Regions from separate parts of the Evansella sp. AB-rgal1 genome, predicted to be linked through region 1. Evidence: riboswitches for the same ligand, from Rfam matches in the RefSeq annotation. Region 1 holds a riboswitch; each other region holds the start of a gene.

The links. Region 1 has a riboswitch for lysine ahead of ACERII_RS15250 (aspartate kinase). Riboswitches for the same ligand answer to the same signal wherever they lie in the genome.
Region 2: it holds a riboswitch for lysine, as region 1 does, so the genes downstream of both, ACERII_RS21405 (Na+/H+ antiporter NhaC family protein) here and ACERII_RS15250 (aspartate kinase) in region 1, are expected to answer to the same signal.
Region 3: it holds a riboswitch for lysine, as region 1 does, so the genes downstream of both, dapA (4-hydroxy-tetrahydrodipicolinate synthase) here and ACERII_RS15250 (aspartate kinase) in region 1, are expected to answer to the same signal.

The regions. Positions count from the first base shown of each region.
Region 1 covers NZ_JBGUAU010000017.1:37,316-42,108, forward strand. The annotation lists gene ACERII_RS15245 (DUF2507 domain-containing protein) at 66-500, shown strand; gene ACERII_RS15250 (aspartate kinase) at 963-2,219, opposite strand; lysine riboswitch at 2,541-2,730, opposite strand; gene uvrC (excinuclease ABC subunit UvrC) at 2,838-4,613, opposite strand.
Region 2 covers NZ_JBGUAU010000032.1:52,314-57,106, reverse strand. The annotation lists gene ACERII_RS21410 (sodium-dependent transporter) at 1-1,353, opposite strand, end outside; gene ACERII_RS21405 (Na+/H+ antiporter NhaC family protein) at 1,728-3,275, opposite strand; lysine riboswitch at 3,421-3,599, opposite strand; gene yunB (sporulation protein YunB) at 3,694-4,536, opposite strand.
Region 3 covers NZ_JBGUAU010000006.1:153-4,945, forward strand. The annotation lists partial or broken gene ACERII_RS06120 (cell wall hydrolase) at 1-456, shown strand, start outside; gene dapA (4-hydroxy-tetrahydrodipicolinate synthase) at 504-1,391, opposite strand; lysine riboswitch at 1,538-1,722, opposite strand; gene ACERII_RS06130 (hypothetical protein) at 2,028-2,663, shown strand; gene ACERII_RS06135 (GNAT family N-acetyltransferase) at 2,742-3,290, opposite strand; gene ACERII_RS06140 (hypothetical protein) at 3,314-3,568, opposite strand; gene ACERII_RS06145 (3'-5' exonuclease) at 3,750-4,412, opposite strand; gene ACERII_RS06150 (hypothetical protein) at 4,600-4,743, shown strand.

The DNA.
Region 1 (4,793 bases):
ATCTCATCATACTGTGGTAAGATGATAAAGGATAAAAACGATGATTACATGAAGGATGATTATAGATGAGCAAAAATGATCAATGGCTTCAAAGAATTGATTCTCTGAATTTAGACGTATCAGCGTATAGCAATCATATTCTTCGGCATGTATTGTTACCTGAATTATTAGGAGAAGAAGAAGAAAGCCTATTATACTGGGCAGGCAAATCTTTATCTAGAAAATTACAAGTAGAAGATTTACCTACTTTTTTTGAAAAAGCAAATTGGGGTACTCTTACCCTTGAAAAAGAAAAGAAAAATGAAAGACATTATGAACTTGTTGCACCGTTAATGGAACACGAAAGACCCTTCTCGTTAGAGTGTGGATTTATCGCAAACTGGACGGAAAGACAAGTTGAATTTATAACAGAGGCAACGTATGAGCTAAAAAAGAAAAAACCATGTACATGTAAAATTATTGTACGCTGGGATACGAAAGACAGGGCTTTTACTGAATAGTTCTCTATATTTACGAGGCTGTTTTAGTAAAGTTTCAATTAATTTAAGAAGTACATCGCCTTCATCGGTCAAATGACTGGTGAGGCTATTTTTTATAGAAGACACCCAGAAATATGAACGGATCTCACACTGGTGCTCTTGGGTGGGAGTGGACTGAAGTGATTGGAATGAGGCTGAGTCAAACGAAAATGTAGAGCTGAGAGGACGAACGATGTGTAACCTTAGAGGAGGAAATATACAAAGAATCCGGCGAGATCAAAAGGCAAAGGTGAGCAGAGGAAAGCAAAGTATATTTCCGTAGCGAATAGTATACGTAAGTATCATTCGTTCGGATTTCTCAGCGATGAAAACACTATTGACTCAGCCTCACATAATAAGTTTGATAACCATTAGATCGCGTTTTTCACTCTAAAAAAACCTAGCCCAGGATTCCCCCAAGCTAGGTTCATGCATATGGTGTAATTACGATGGTACTTTTTCTTTTTTCTTCTCTTCCACAGGTACACGTTCATCTAATTGAAATGCTGTATGCAGTGCTTCGACTGAGCGAACCATTGCATCTTCTGGAATAACTGCAGATACTTTAATCTCGGACGTACTAACCATTTTAATGAATACCTCTTCTTGAGATAAAACATTAAACATATTAGCAGCAACACCTGGATTAGATACCATTCCTGATCCAACGATAGATACCTTCGCAAGACCTTCCTCATAGCGAATATCCTTATAGCCAATACGATCTGAATGTTGCTTTAGAATATCTAATGATTCACGTAAATGATCACTATGAATAGAAAATGATACATTCATTTCATTTTCTCCCGTTACTTGCTGTGTAATGATGTCTACATCAATGCCATCATCTGCTAATGCAGAAAATACGTTTGACAACGTATCAAAATTATTTGGCAATCTCTCAATTGTTATTTTCGTTACGGCAGCTTCGAATGCAAGACCTCGTACCGCTAAGTTTTGTTCCATAGATGCTTCCTCCTCAACAACCGTTCCTTCTTTATCTACCATGCTTGAGCGGACAATTAAAGGTACTTGATAGTTTTTCGCAAATTCAACAGATCTCGGGTGTAGAACACCAGCACCTAAATTTGCCAATTCCAACATTTCATCGTAGGAAATACTATCTAGCTGACGAGCTTTTTTCGCAACTCGTGGGTCACAAGTATATACACCAGTTACATCTGTATATATAGAACAAGATTTTGCATTTAAAGCCGCGGCAAGGGCCACTGCTGTTGTATCCGATCCACCACGACCTAGTGTCGTAATTTCTCCGTCCTCAGACATTCCTTGGAATCCAGCAACGATGACTGCTTTCCCTTCGTCTAAGTATGATTCTACTCTTTCCGTGTCAATTCTTGTTATTCGTGCATTTTGGTGAACTGGTTCTGTTTTTATACCAGCCTGCCACCCTGTTAGTGACACAGCATCAATCCCAATTTCTTTTAATGCCATTACCATGAGGGAAATGGTAACTTGTTCTCCCGTACTTAGAAGCATATCCATTTCACGCTTATCAGGATTATCTGTAATATCTTCTGCTAATTGTACTAATGTGTCTGTTGATTTCCCCATTGCCGATAATACTGTTACTACTTTATTACCAGCTTCCATTTCTTTTTTCACTTTTTGAGCAGCTTTTTTAATTTTTGATACGTCGCCCACAGAAGTCCCTCCGAACTTCTGAACAATCGTTGCCAACATGAACGCCTCCTCTTTTTATTCAAACCCATACAGTTGATTTCTACTCCAAGCTCTACTTTTTAGAACAAGAAATCCTTTACTGGAGATAAAAGAGTAGAGTTAATTAACGAACCAGACCTAAATATGATGGATATTAGGAATTTTTGAAAAATTGTCGTCATCTTTTTTTCATAGAATTATATTCTTCCTGAAATTCTCTCCTATCACATAAGAAAACGACTTAAATGTAGTTGGTTCGACATTAACAAAAGAAATCGACAGTAGGAGTAATCCCACTGCCGAAAACGACTTCAATATAAACACATCATTGATGCCGCTCCGTGAGATAGTCCTCCATACAGAAAATAGTAACTCTGTATGACAGCCATGTATTTCTTCAATACAATAGCCAGAAAAATACAGTCTGAGTCCGTATCCTTCTTCGGCGGAACCTCCTTTTTACTACGATCTATAAAGCTCAACCTTCTCCCGTAGTATACTAATAGGTTTCCGCTCCTCTACCTTCACCCCTAAGAGCCGAAGTATGGTATTACTGCTTTCAATGTTATTTAATGTGACAAAGCAAAACTCGTATATGAGTGTAACAAATACCAATTACTTTGACAATTTCCATTATTAGCTATCTTCTTTTATTTTCTCCAATAGAACTTTAGCAGAGGACATAGGGATACCAACTGCTACTATTTCCTCCAAATTAGAGTCCTTTAATCGCTTAATCGAGCCGAAGTGTTTTAAAAGTTTCTTTTTTCGTTTTTCTCCAATGCCCTCAATATCGTCTAAAACCGTTGAGAACATTGACTTTTTCCGTATATTACGGTGAAATGTGATAGCAAAACGGTGAACTTCATCTTGAATTCGTTGAAGCAAATAAAATTCCTGACTTGTTCTTTTTAATGGAACAATTTCAGGTGGGTCACCAATCATTAACTGGGATGTACGGTGCTTGTCATCTTTGACTAATCCACATACAGGAATTGTCAACCCTAACTCATCTTCTAATACACTCTGAGCTGCTGATATTTGCCCTTTTCCTCCATCTATAACAATTAAGTCTGGTAATGGAAGATCTTCCTTTAAGAGACGTGTATAACGTCTTCTAACAACTTCTCTCATAGATTCATAATCATCTGGACCAACTACGGTTTTCACCTTGTATTTCCGATAGCTCTTTTTATCTGGTTTTCCATCAAGAAAAGAAATCATTGCTGAAACAGGATCTATCCCTTGAATATTGGAGTTATCGAATGCTTCAATTCGATGTGGTGTATCGATATTTAACGCTTGTCCTAGTCTATCAATTGCTACAATTGTTTTTTGTTCATCTCTTTCGATTAAGTCAAATTTCTCTTTTAGTGCTATTTGGGCATTTTTACATGCTAATTCTACAAGTTCCTTCTTTTTCCCCTTTTTCGGCTTCAATGTTTTTACATTAATAAACTTAGTTACAATCTGTTCATCAATTCCATCAGGAACAAAGATCTCCTTCGGTTTACGATGCTGCTCATCTAGGTAAAACTGCCCAATATATGTGTAAAAATCATCTTCTGGTTCTTGATATATTGGAAAGAGAGATACATCTCTTTCAATTAACTTCCCTTGTCTTATGAAAAATACCTGGACACACATCCAGCCTTTATCATATGAATAACCAAATACATCCCGATCCATTTCGTCCGTTAAGGTCATTTTCTGTTTCTCCATAACTGCTTCTATATGCTGCACTTGATCTCGTAATTCTTTCGCTCTTTCGAATTTTAGTTCTTCTGAGGCGAGGAACATTTTTTTCGTGAGCTCCTCTTTTATTTCTTTATGTCCTCCGTTTAAAAAACGAGTTATTTCATTTACAAGCTCATTATTTTTTTCCTGAGGTACATCAAATTCGCAAGGAGCTAAACATTGTCCTATATGATAATAAAGACAAACTCGATCAGGTAATGTACGACATTTTCGTAATGGATAAAGACGATCTAATAGTTTTTTTGTTTCATTAGCGGCAAGGACATTGGGGTACGGACCAAAGTATTTTCCCCCATCCTTTTTCACTTTTCGAGTGGTAATTAGTCTAGGATGTTCCTCTTTTGTTATTTTTAAAAACGGATAGCTTTTATCATCTTTTAATAGAACATTATACCTAGGTTCATGCTTTTTTATTAGATTTTGCTCTAGAAGAAGAGCTTCAATATTGGAAGAGGTAACAATATATTCAAAATCTCGTATTTCACTAACGAGACGCTGCGTTTTTTTATCATGGGAGCCAGTAAAATAGGAACGAACACGATTTCTAAGCAACTTCGCCTTCCCTACATAAATAATCGTTCCATGTTTATTTTTCATTAAATAGCAGCCTGGCTGAGCAGGAACTAGTGCTAGTTTTTCTTTTAACTCAGACATAGTAATGAACTCCTTTTAGTATGGCGTTGGTTCAAATGGATACGATGTTACCAGTGCCTTACGTGAAAAATTAGAAATATTTATAATAAAACAATAGTAGTATTTTTGGGGTAATAGGACAGAAATACCCATTATTTCATTATACAATAAAAAAAGGGCTGAACCTATTAAGTTCAACCC
Region 2 (4,793 bases), on a different contig from region 1:
TGTAATAATGTTTTGAACCATCATCCATCCTAATACTAATGGAGTGATTACTCCTAAGCAAACTTTCCACCAAGTTCCAACTCTAATATCCGATAATTCGTTTGCATGGTCTTGGAATGGTCCAAGTTTTCGCAGGAACCAAGAAACTGCAATAACAGAAACTAATCCGGCAAATGCTACCCCGAAGGAGTTGATAAAGTAGTCAGCTGCATCTAAGAAGTATAATCCTCCACCAGAAGAGAATACGAAGATAGAGATAATCGCTGCTCCTCCACCGAATACAGTAACTGCTTTCGCTCTCGTAATGTTAAATTTCTCTTGTGTTGCTGCTACATATGTTTCTACGATAGAAATTAATGATGATAGACCCGCTAAAACAAGTGACCCAAAGAATAGGAATCCGAACAATCCGTTAAATCCCGGGAATGTATTAATTATTTCAGGGAAAACGACGAACGCTAACCCTACACCTGCACTTGCAACTTCCCCAACTCCAACACCTGCTGCATTTGCCATAAACCCTAAGCAAGCAAATACACCGATACCAGCCAATAGCTCAAATCCAGAGTTACTGAACCCTGCAATAAACGCATTATTACTGATATCTGATTTTTTTGGCAAATAGCTCGCGTATGTGATCATAATCGCAAATGCGATAGATAAACTAAAGAAAATTTGTCCGTACGCTGCTACCCAAACCCCAGGATCTAATATCGTATCCCAGCTAGGTTTAAAAAATGCATTTAATCCATCAACTGCTCCGTCAAGCGTTAGTGCTCTTAAAACAATAATTAAGAAAACTACCACTAACAAAGGAATAAAAATACGGTTAGCAACTTCTATTCCTTTTTTCACACCTTTAAATAAGACACCTAATGTGATAGCCCATACTAAAATTGCTGGAATGAATACTCCAGGAACTAACCCACCGTATTGTCCAGGAACTGCTGCAAGATTTAAGTAATCTCCGAACAAAAACCCTTCTGGATCTGATCCCCAGCTGAGGTTAAGCGCGAAAACACTATATGACATTGCCCATGCGATAATTGCGGCATAATAAACAGAAATAACAAATGAGATAAGTACTTGCCACCAGCCGATCCATTCCGCTTTTTTGTTAATTCTCGCATAAGATAAAGGTGCCGAGCCACGATATTTTTGACCGATCGTAAACTCCATTATTAGCAATGGAATTCCAGCTGTTAATAATGCAAATAAGTAAGGAAGGAAGAATGCTCCCCCACCATTTTCATACGCGACGTAAGGAAATCGCCAAATGTTACCTAGTCCTATTGCTGAACCAACGGCTGCTAATATAAATCCAGCCCTCGTTCCCCATTGTTCACGTCCCATACATAGTCTCCTCTCTGTTTACAGTGTGAATTTTCGATATTTTCAGACATTTAATATTGTAGAAAAACTATTAACGCTCCTCCCTCCTTTTTTCTTTATATTAAATTATGTTAAATAATATGATCAGTATGTTGTTTTATTATAAAATTCAATCTATTATTTGTCAAAGAATTTTCTGAATAATCCATTTATTGTGATTTATGATCATACTTTCCTCTTTATGTCTCCTACTGACATGTATTATGTTAGATTTTTTCTGATATAATTTGACAGAATTTTCTTTACTTTAAATGCATACATTTTAGTAATATAAAAAATATGACCAATGAAATAGTTTCACTGGCCACTATGTTAGAGGTAGCTTAATCGTGTATTTAAGTAGTCACGATTTTTTTCAAAACGATAATCACTAAACAAAACGTAACGAAAGTAGCTATTAATGCTAGGATTACACTGTATGTGAACCCTAAAACTAAAAATCCAATAATGGAGATAAAGCCAACTATTAATGCATAAGGTAATTGGGTCATTACATGATCGATATGATGACTCCCCGCTCCAGTAGATGACAAGATAGTTGTATCAGATATTGGTGAACAATGATCTCCGAAAATGGATCCTGCCAATACTGCAGCTAAGGCAGGTAAAAGCATCTGTGCATCATTTACTACAGCTATACTAGCAGCAAGAGGTAACATAAGTAAAAAGGTTCCCCATGATGTTCCCGTTGAAAATGCCATAAATCCTGCTACTATGAATAAAATCACAGGTAAAAAACTTATATTTAAATTGCTAGATTTTACTTGTTCAGCTAAATACATATCTGTTCCTATTGCCTCAATAATTTCTATAATGGTCCACGCAAAAATTAAGATAAATATGGCAGGAAGCATTGATTTAATTCCTGCAATGATAGCTCCAGTAAAATCTGTTTTAGCTACGTTTCTCTTGAATGCAATTACAACTGTTACTAATAAACTTACCAAACCACCGTAAACTAAAGCTGCTGCTACATCCGTGTTTTCAAACGTTGCAAGTAGACTTGTTTTCCCTTCCGTAGCTTGTATTCCCGTTAAAATCATGAAGAAGATGGTAGCAAAAATGAGGGTAATTATAGGCCAGATCAGATCACCTTTTTCTCCTTTTCCTGCTACAGATCCCATCATTTCACCAGGTGCTTGTCCTTTGGATGAGTCTACCAGTATTCCGGTTTCTAATGCACGTTGTTCGTGTTGTTTCATAGGTCCAAAATCAAGTTTGAAATAGGCAACTGCAAATACAAGTAATATTGCAAATAAGGCATAAAAATTCATTGGCACTATTAATAAAAATGCTTGTAATGCACCATAGTTCGTCACTTCATGTGTAACAAAGATACCTCCGATTATTCCAATAATATATGCTCCCCAGCTGGAAATAGGTGATATTACACACATAGGGGCAGCTGTTGAGTCAACGATATATGCTAACTTTGCTCTCGATACTTTATGACGGTCTGTAAATGGTCGACTTACATTTCCTACTGTTAAACTATTGAAATAGTCATCAATAAAAATGATGATACCTAAAAAACCTGCAACGAACTGAGCTCCACTCCTTGTTTTTACTTTTGTTAACGCCCATTCTCCAAATGCTCGGCTTCCCCCTGTAATTGTTATGAAAGAAGCGATTATTCCAAGTATTAATAGGAAGAAGATAATATATAATTCCCAGTTATTTATAGATCCATCAACGTAGAAGATTTCTGTAACAATCGATGCAATATATTTTAAAGCCTCAAGAAGAAATCTTTCTTCTGAAAAATGAAGCATGATCGCTCCCACAATAATACCTACACCTAACGATGGAACAACCCTTCTTGTAATTAGTACCATTATTAATGCCACTATTGGCGGTACCAATGAATAAATTCCAAAATCCATTTTGTTTCCCACTTTCTTTTCTTATTTATGCTGACAATACTACCGTGAGGAGGAAAAATTTATCCTTGTAGCCTAAAAAACACAAAAAAGCAGCAAGGAAAACTTCCTTGCTACGAGCAGGTAGGTTATTTCCCTCATCAAGATTTTCGTAAGTAGTTCTCCACATAAAAAAGGTATGTGACAGTGTTGTACTTATTCAATACAACCCCAGCTAAAGGATCTTGGATTAGATTCCTTTGCTTCGGCAAATTTTCCTTTTTGAAACAGTCTTTGCTATCCAAGCCACTGTTTCATACTCATAAACTTTGCGCCTCTACCTCATCATCAAGACGAGGTAATACTTATCATTTTGTTGTCAAACCTAGTTGATCTTAACAAATAATGAGTACTTAAGCAATAGGTAGATAATTCCGTTTGCTTATGGTGCTACTTCTTCTAACCCACTTAAATCTACATTTTCATCAATTTCTGTTGGAGATTGCAGAATAGCAGGATTCATTCCTTCACCACCACTACTATAAAATTCTGGCACTTCTCCTGCATGGAAGATATTTGCTACTACAATAGATGTCTTTACAACTTCCGTATCTGTAGCAAATGGTATTATCACCTGTACATCGACTTCAATCTCAACTGATACTTGAAGATACGTATTATTAATTCCTGTTTCAATAACCTCTGTTTTAAGATCTGCTTTCACATCACCGATGGAAGAGAACCTAACTGGTACTCTAGGCCCTAAATGAGCAAGTAATGAATTATTTGTAGCCTGCCCTAATGGAATAGTATGTACAATTCCATTTTCCGTAAATGTAGCTCCTTCTTGCTCCAATTCTACATCCGTTGGTAAGCTATAATCTCGTACTCGACCATGTTCTATATCATTTAAGTAATTTTGTACACGCCTCACAGTTGCGTGTTGTATTTCCCAATAAACAGCTACATTCCATGATACCGCTTGTAATCTTCCATTATCATCATAGTTATACTGTAATATTTCATCTACATCAATATCCTCCATTACCTTCTTTGACATAGCATCATTGATAGCTAGTGTTCCAATTCGCTGTGTTTCTGTTTTAGCAATCTCCACTAACGTTGGTCGGATCCCCGCTTCCACGATAATGAGTCCTTGTACAGTCAGAAAGCAAAAAATAAGAAATGAGATTATAAATACATATCTAAACGGTAAAGGACCCTTTCTTCGTTTACCTTTTACAGGTGCATTAGAGCGGGGCCGATATATTGGTGATCTTCTCATAAGATGACAACCCCCTTTGCTAATACATATGCAAAGAAGGACAACATATTTCACAAAAAATTCAGGGACCAGGTCCCTGAATTTTTTGTGAACATTTTGGTACTTTTGTAAAACATAAAAAGAAAAACACTGACGATTAGAATTTCCGTATCCTGAAATAGCTCAGTTCAATTTTTGAACCGAGCCATTTTTACAGATTTTCACTTTTACTTGTTGTACATTCCCGTTTGTTGAAGATTCCTTAATAATTTTGCATA
Region 3 (4,793 bases), on a different contig from region 1:
AGTGATTTTTTACGTGTTGGACAAGTATTAACGATACCTTCTTCATCAGATAGTGTTTCAACAAACAATAATCAGACAGAAAATGTACAGCAAGAGGAATTATTATGGCTTGCCAAAATCATTCATAGTGAAGCAAGAGGGGAGACCTTATTAGGTCAAATTGCAGTAGGGGCAGTTATCATGAATAGAGTGGAAAGTAATTTATTCCCTAATACTGTGCAAGAGGTCATATTTCAAAATACAAATGGACTATTTCAGTTCACTCCTGCTTCCAATGGTACATTAAACTCAGCTACGCCAAATGAAACAAATTTTGATGCCGCAAGAAGGGCACTTCAGGGAGAAGATCCAACAAATGGTGCACTTTATTTTTATAACCCAAGTAAAACCAATGATCAGTGGGTGAGAAGTAGAACAGTATCAACTACAATTGAAAATCATGTCTTTGCATATTAAGAAGGAGTGTTTAAAGGTGAACGACCTTTAAACACTCCTTAAATCTTTCAAACAACATTAGGTAAAATTTTTGGTTGAATTGTATTATACAAACTATGCGATTCCTCTTGTGTAAGTGGAATTAGTGGTAATCGAACAGAACCTACATTCAGTCCTATCATTTCTAATGCCGCTTTTACAGGAGTTGGATTTGGTGCACTAAATAGAGCTTTCATCATAGGTAATAGTTCTCGATGTATTGAAGCTGCATATTTGTTATCACCATTTTCAAACGCAGTGATCATTTTTTTCATATCACTACCAATGATATGAGATGCTACAGAAACAACTCCGTGTCCACCAATGGATAAAAGAGGTAATGTTAAGCTATCATCTCCACTGTATACTAAGAAATCCTCTGGTGTGTTTTCAATAATAGTAGCGATTGATTCTAAATCACCACTAGCTTCTTTAATACATATAATATTTTCTATTTTAGATAAACGAATAACTGTTTCTTCATTAAGGTTTACAACACTTCGTCCAGGAATATTATATAACATAATAGGTAGATCAGTAGAGGTAGCAATTGCTTTAAAATGCTGATACATACCTTCTTGACAAGGTTTGTTGTAATAAGGAGTAACAAGCATTACGCCATCAACACCTGATTTTTGTGCAATTTCTGTCAACTGAATTGATTCTCTTGTATTATTAGAACCAGTACCAGCGATAACAGGTACACGACCATCCACAACCTTCACAACATATTGATATAATGCTGTTTTCTCCTCTTTTGTAAGTGTTGGAGATTCTCCTGTCGTACCACCAACAACAAGTCCGTCTGTTCCATTTGCTAGTAAGTAGTTTATTAGAGATTTCGTAGCTTGAAAATCAATTTCCCCATCCTGACCAAATGGTGTTACCATTGCAGTGATTAATTTACCAAAATTCATTATAAAAACCCCTCTATTCAACAGATTTTGTTCGTCATAAAGACGGCTCAAGTTCCTGAATAGAGCTAAATCCCGGAACCGTGTATAAAATAAAAAAGCAACAACGAAGGGTCTCGTTGTTGCTTGGAAATAACACGGTTATTCCAGCGTGAGATAGCCCTCCATATAGTCGTAAAAACTATATGACAGTTCTGCATCTATTTAATGACAGAACCAGCAACAAGCTCATGAGTAAGATTGCTGCTTCGGCAAAAACCCCTTTCCACATCTATCCACGGGTCTCACTCCCTAAAGATTGTGTACTGATGGTGTTTGCACCTCTACCCTCACTTCAAAGTAAATATTGAAGTAAAGAATTTGAACTTTTTTTAACCTTAACAAATATTATTTTTAATTGCAATACTTTCCCTAAAATCTGTGGGAAAAAATATGTATATTTCTATTCAGGTGTAACATTATTCATATCATTTTATTTTATGTCAATAATAAAAAGAGTGGATTAGTTAATCGAATGTATTTATTATGTCGAAAAGCAAGATAATTCTTTTATATAGATGTTTATATTAGACATTAACTCGTTCGATATGTTATATGTAGTCATTGTTATAATATTTGTGTTGAAGGGGGATTATTTCTTTGAATGTTAACTGGTTAGAATGGTTAGGGTATTTAGCATCTTTAATTGTATTAATATCATTATTAATGAGCTCGATTATTAAGCTTAGGTGGATAAACTTACTAGGTTCTAGCATTTTTGCAATATACGGATTTTTAATTGGTGCCTTACCAGTAGGTTTGATGAATTTAGGAATTGCTTTGATAAATGTTTATTATCTATCGAAAATTTATCAATCGAAAGAGTACTTTAAAATGTTACCTATCGATGATAATTCTCAATATTTTAATTACTTTTTGCAATTTTATAAAAATGAAATTGAAAAAGTAGCAGATAAAGAGCCTTCCAATAGTTATAATTATGAGATTAGTTTTTACATATTGCGTAATATGGTTCCAGCAGGAGTATTTTTAGCTACCAAATATGATGAAGATACACTTGAAGTGGAATTGGACTTTGTTATTCCAGAATATAGAGATTTTAAAATAGGCGCTTATATATTTGAGGATTGTAAATCGTTTTTTTTAACGAAAGGATATTCGAAGTGTATTAGTTTTTCTACTAAAGAAAAACATATAAAGTATTTGCAGAAAATAGGGTTTGAAGAGGTGACCCTAGAAGATGGTCAAAAAGGATATATAAAAAATGTAGATTAAAAAAATACGAGGGAAGAGGACTCTATTTAAACTTCCTCTTTCCTCGTTTAAAATTACGATTATTTCTTAATTAGAAAATTATTGGTCTTTATAAAGAAGTGAAAAAATGAATACATCATAATATTGATCATCTAATAGTTGATGTTCTCGGAGTCTACCTTCTTGACAGAATCCGTACTTTTTCATTAATTTGAGGGCACTTATATTTTGACAATTTGTACTTGCATAAATTTTATTCAGGTTCATTTTTACAAATCCATAATCTAATAATGCTTTTAATCCTTCTGTTGCTAACCCTTTACCCCAAAATTCACTAGCTAGATTTCCACCTATTTCAGCATGATTAGAAACTCTGTTCCAATTTTTATAGCCGCATGTACCAACAATCCGATTTGTTTCTTTTAATTCCACACCCCAATGAATAGAATGAGGATCCGTTGAAGAGTCACTTGCTTTTCTTATCAATTCTTCTGCAGCTTCTAAACTATTTATAGGATCACTTACATCTAGTTTTACAACATTAGGGTCTGAATACAAATAGTAAATATCAAATTTGTCTTCTAGTTTCAGTGAACGAAAAATGAGGTTCTTTGTTTGGAAATGGGGTAATCGAACGTTATTTTTCATTAGAAGGTAGCTCCTTAGATTTTCTAATAATATCTTCTACGTCGAAAACCAGCAATACCAATAAGAGGAATAGCTATTAATGCTCCCGCTGCTAATGGAAAGAAGAATAATCCAGGACCTTGACCTTGAGCAGAAGGTGCTGAAGCTTGACGAAGATATACATTTTCATGGTCTACCTTTTCAATTTTTCCTGCGTATTTCTTTCCGTGATGATCTGTTATTTCAACATCTTGACCCATGCACTCATTACATAAGTTGTAATAATATTGAACAGACATTTTCCCTCACCCTTTTAGTTTTAGATTACGAAACAATTCATTAAGATACTGTTCCTTATTTTTAGAGTATGTGAGAAATAGGGATTTGGAATAGTTAAGTAGCCTGATTTGAAGGAAGGATGCAGGAAAGGTAAAAGGAAAAAATAAGATTCTATGTATAAAAAATAGCCACAGAATTTCTTTAATGTGGCTTACTTTCTATTGGAGAAGTGTTTTGTTGTTGTAATTTCACTTGCTTTTTTGCACGGAACCGATTGCGTTTTCTTTTGTTTTCTAAGAGCTTTAATTCCTTATTTGTAACGGTATTCTTATGAAACTTTACTTTATCTTTATATTTTATAAGGAGTCTAGCTGTATTAATTGTATCATCAATACCACGATGAGCTTGACCGTGAGCATCTAATTCAGCTAATTGTAGTGCATTTTTTAACCCAAGCTGTCCCTTTGTATCATGTTCCAACGCTTTTCCAATTTGTGGTTGAATATCATTATAATTTTGAAACCAGTCCAAAGCTAATTTATTTCGAGAACACTGATCAAGGATATGTACTTTGTCGTCCTTTCCCCACGAACATAAGTAATACCCTTCTCCTAACCAATCCGCAAATTTCTTTATTCCAGAGTTAAAGGGTATCGCTTTCTTAACATCTTCTTCGGTCATCTTTATAAATTTTTTTGTACTTTTCGGGATATGCCCACTTTTTGGCAGCATATATATTTGTAATTCTTCAATAATAGTACCTTCATTTAAATCCACTTTGCATGCTCCAATTTCCACAATTTCAGCAAGTTGTCCTTTTTTAAATCTTTTAACTAATTCTAAATCATATACTACAGCTATCAAGAAAATCATTCCTTTCTAATCTCTATTGTAACCAATCTTTGATTACTAATAAACCATGAGATTGACCACCAACACTCATATAGAAGTAAATCTGTTACTACATTCAACATACTTTTTTCGATTAATAAGACGGGGAGACTAAACTAATTTACAGTGATGAAGTTAATAATCGATTAGGGGAATAAAAATGAGTGTGAGTATTAAAGAGATTAATGAATCGATCTGGAAAGAATGTATCTCACTACAAGGGAGAAACATTAGCATTAAGGACTCTGTTATTATCATGACGCGCAACGAAGAGGGTCCTAAACCAAATTTGTTTGGAAAATAGCTAATTGATACTATTCGTTTATAAAGTTTTCGGAATATTAACTATATTTT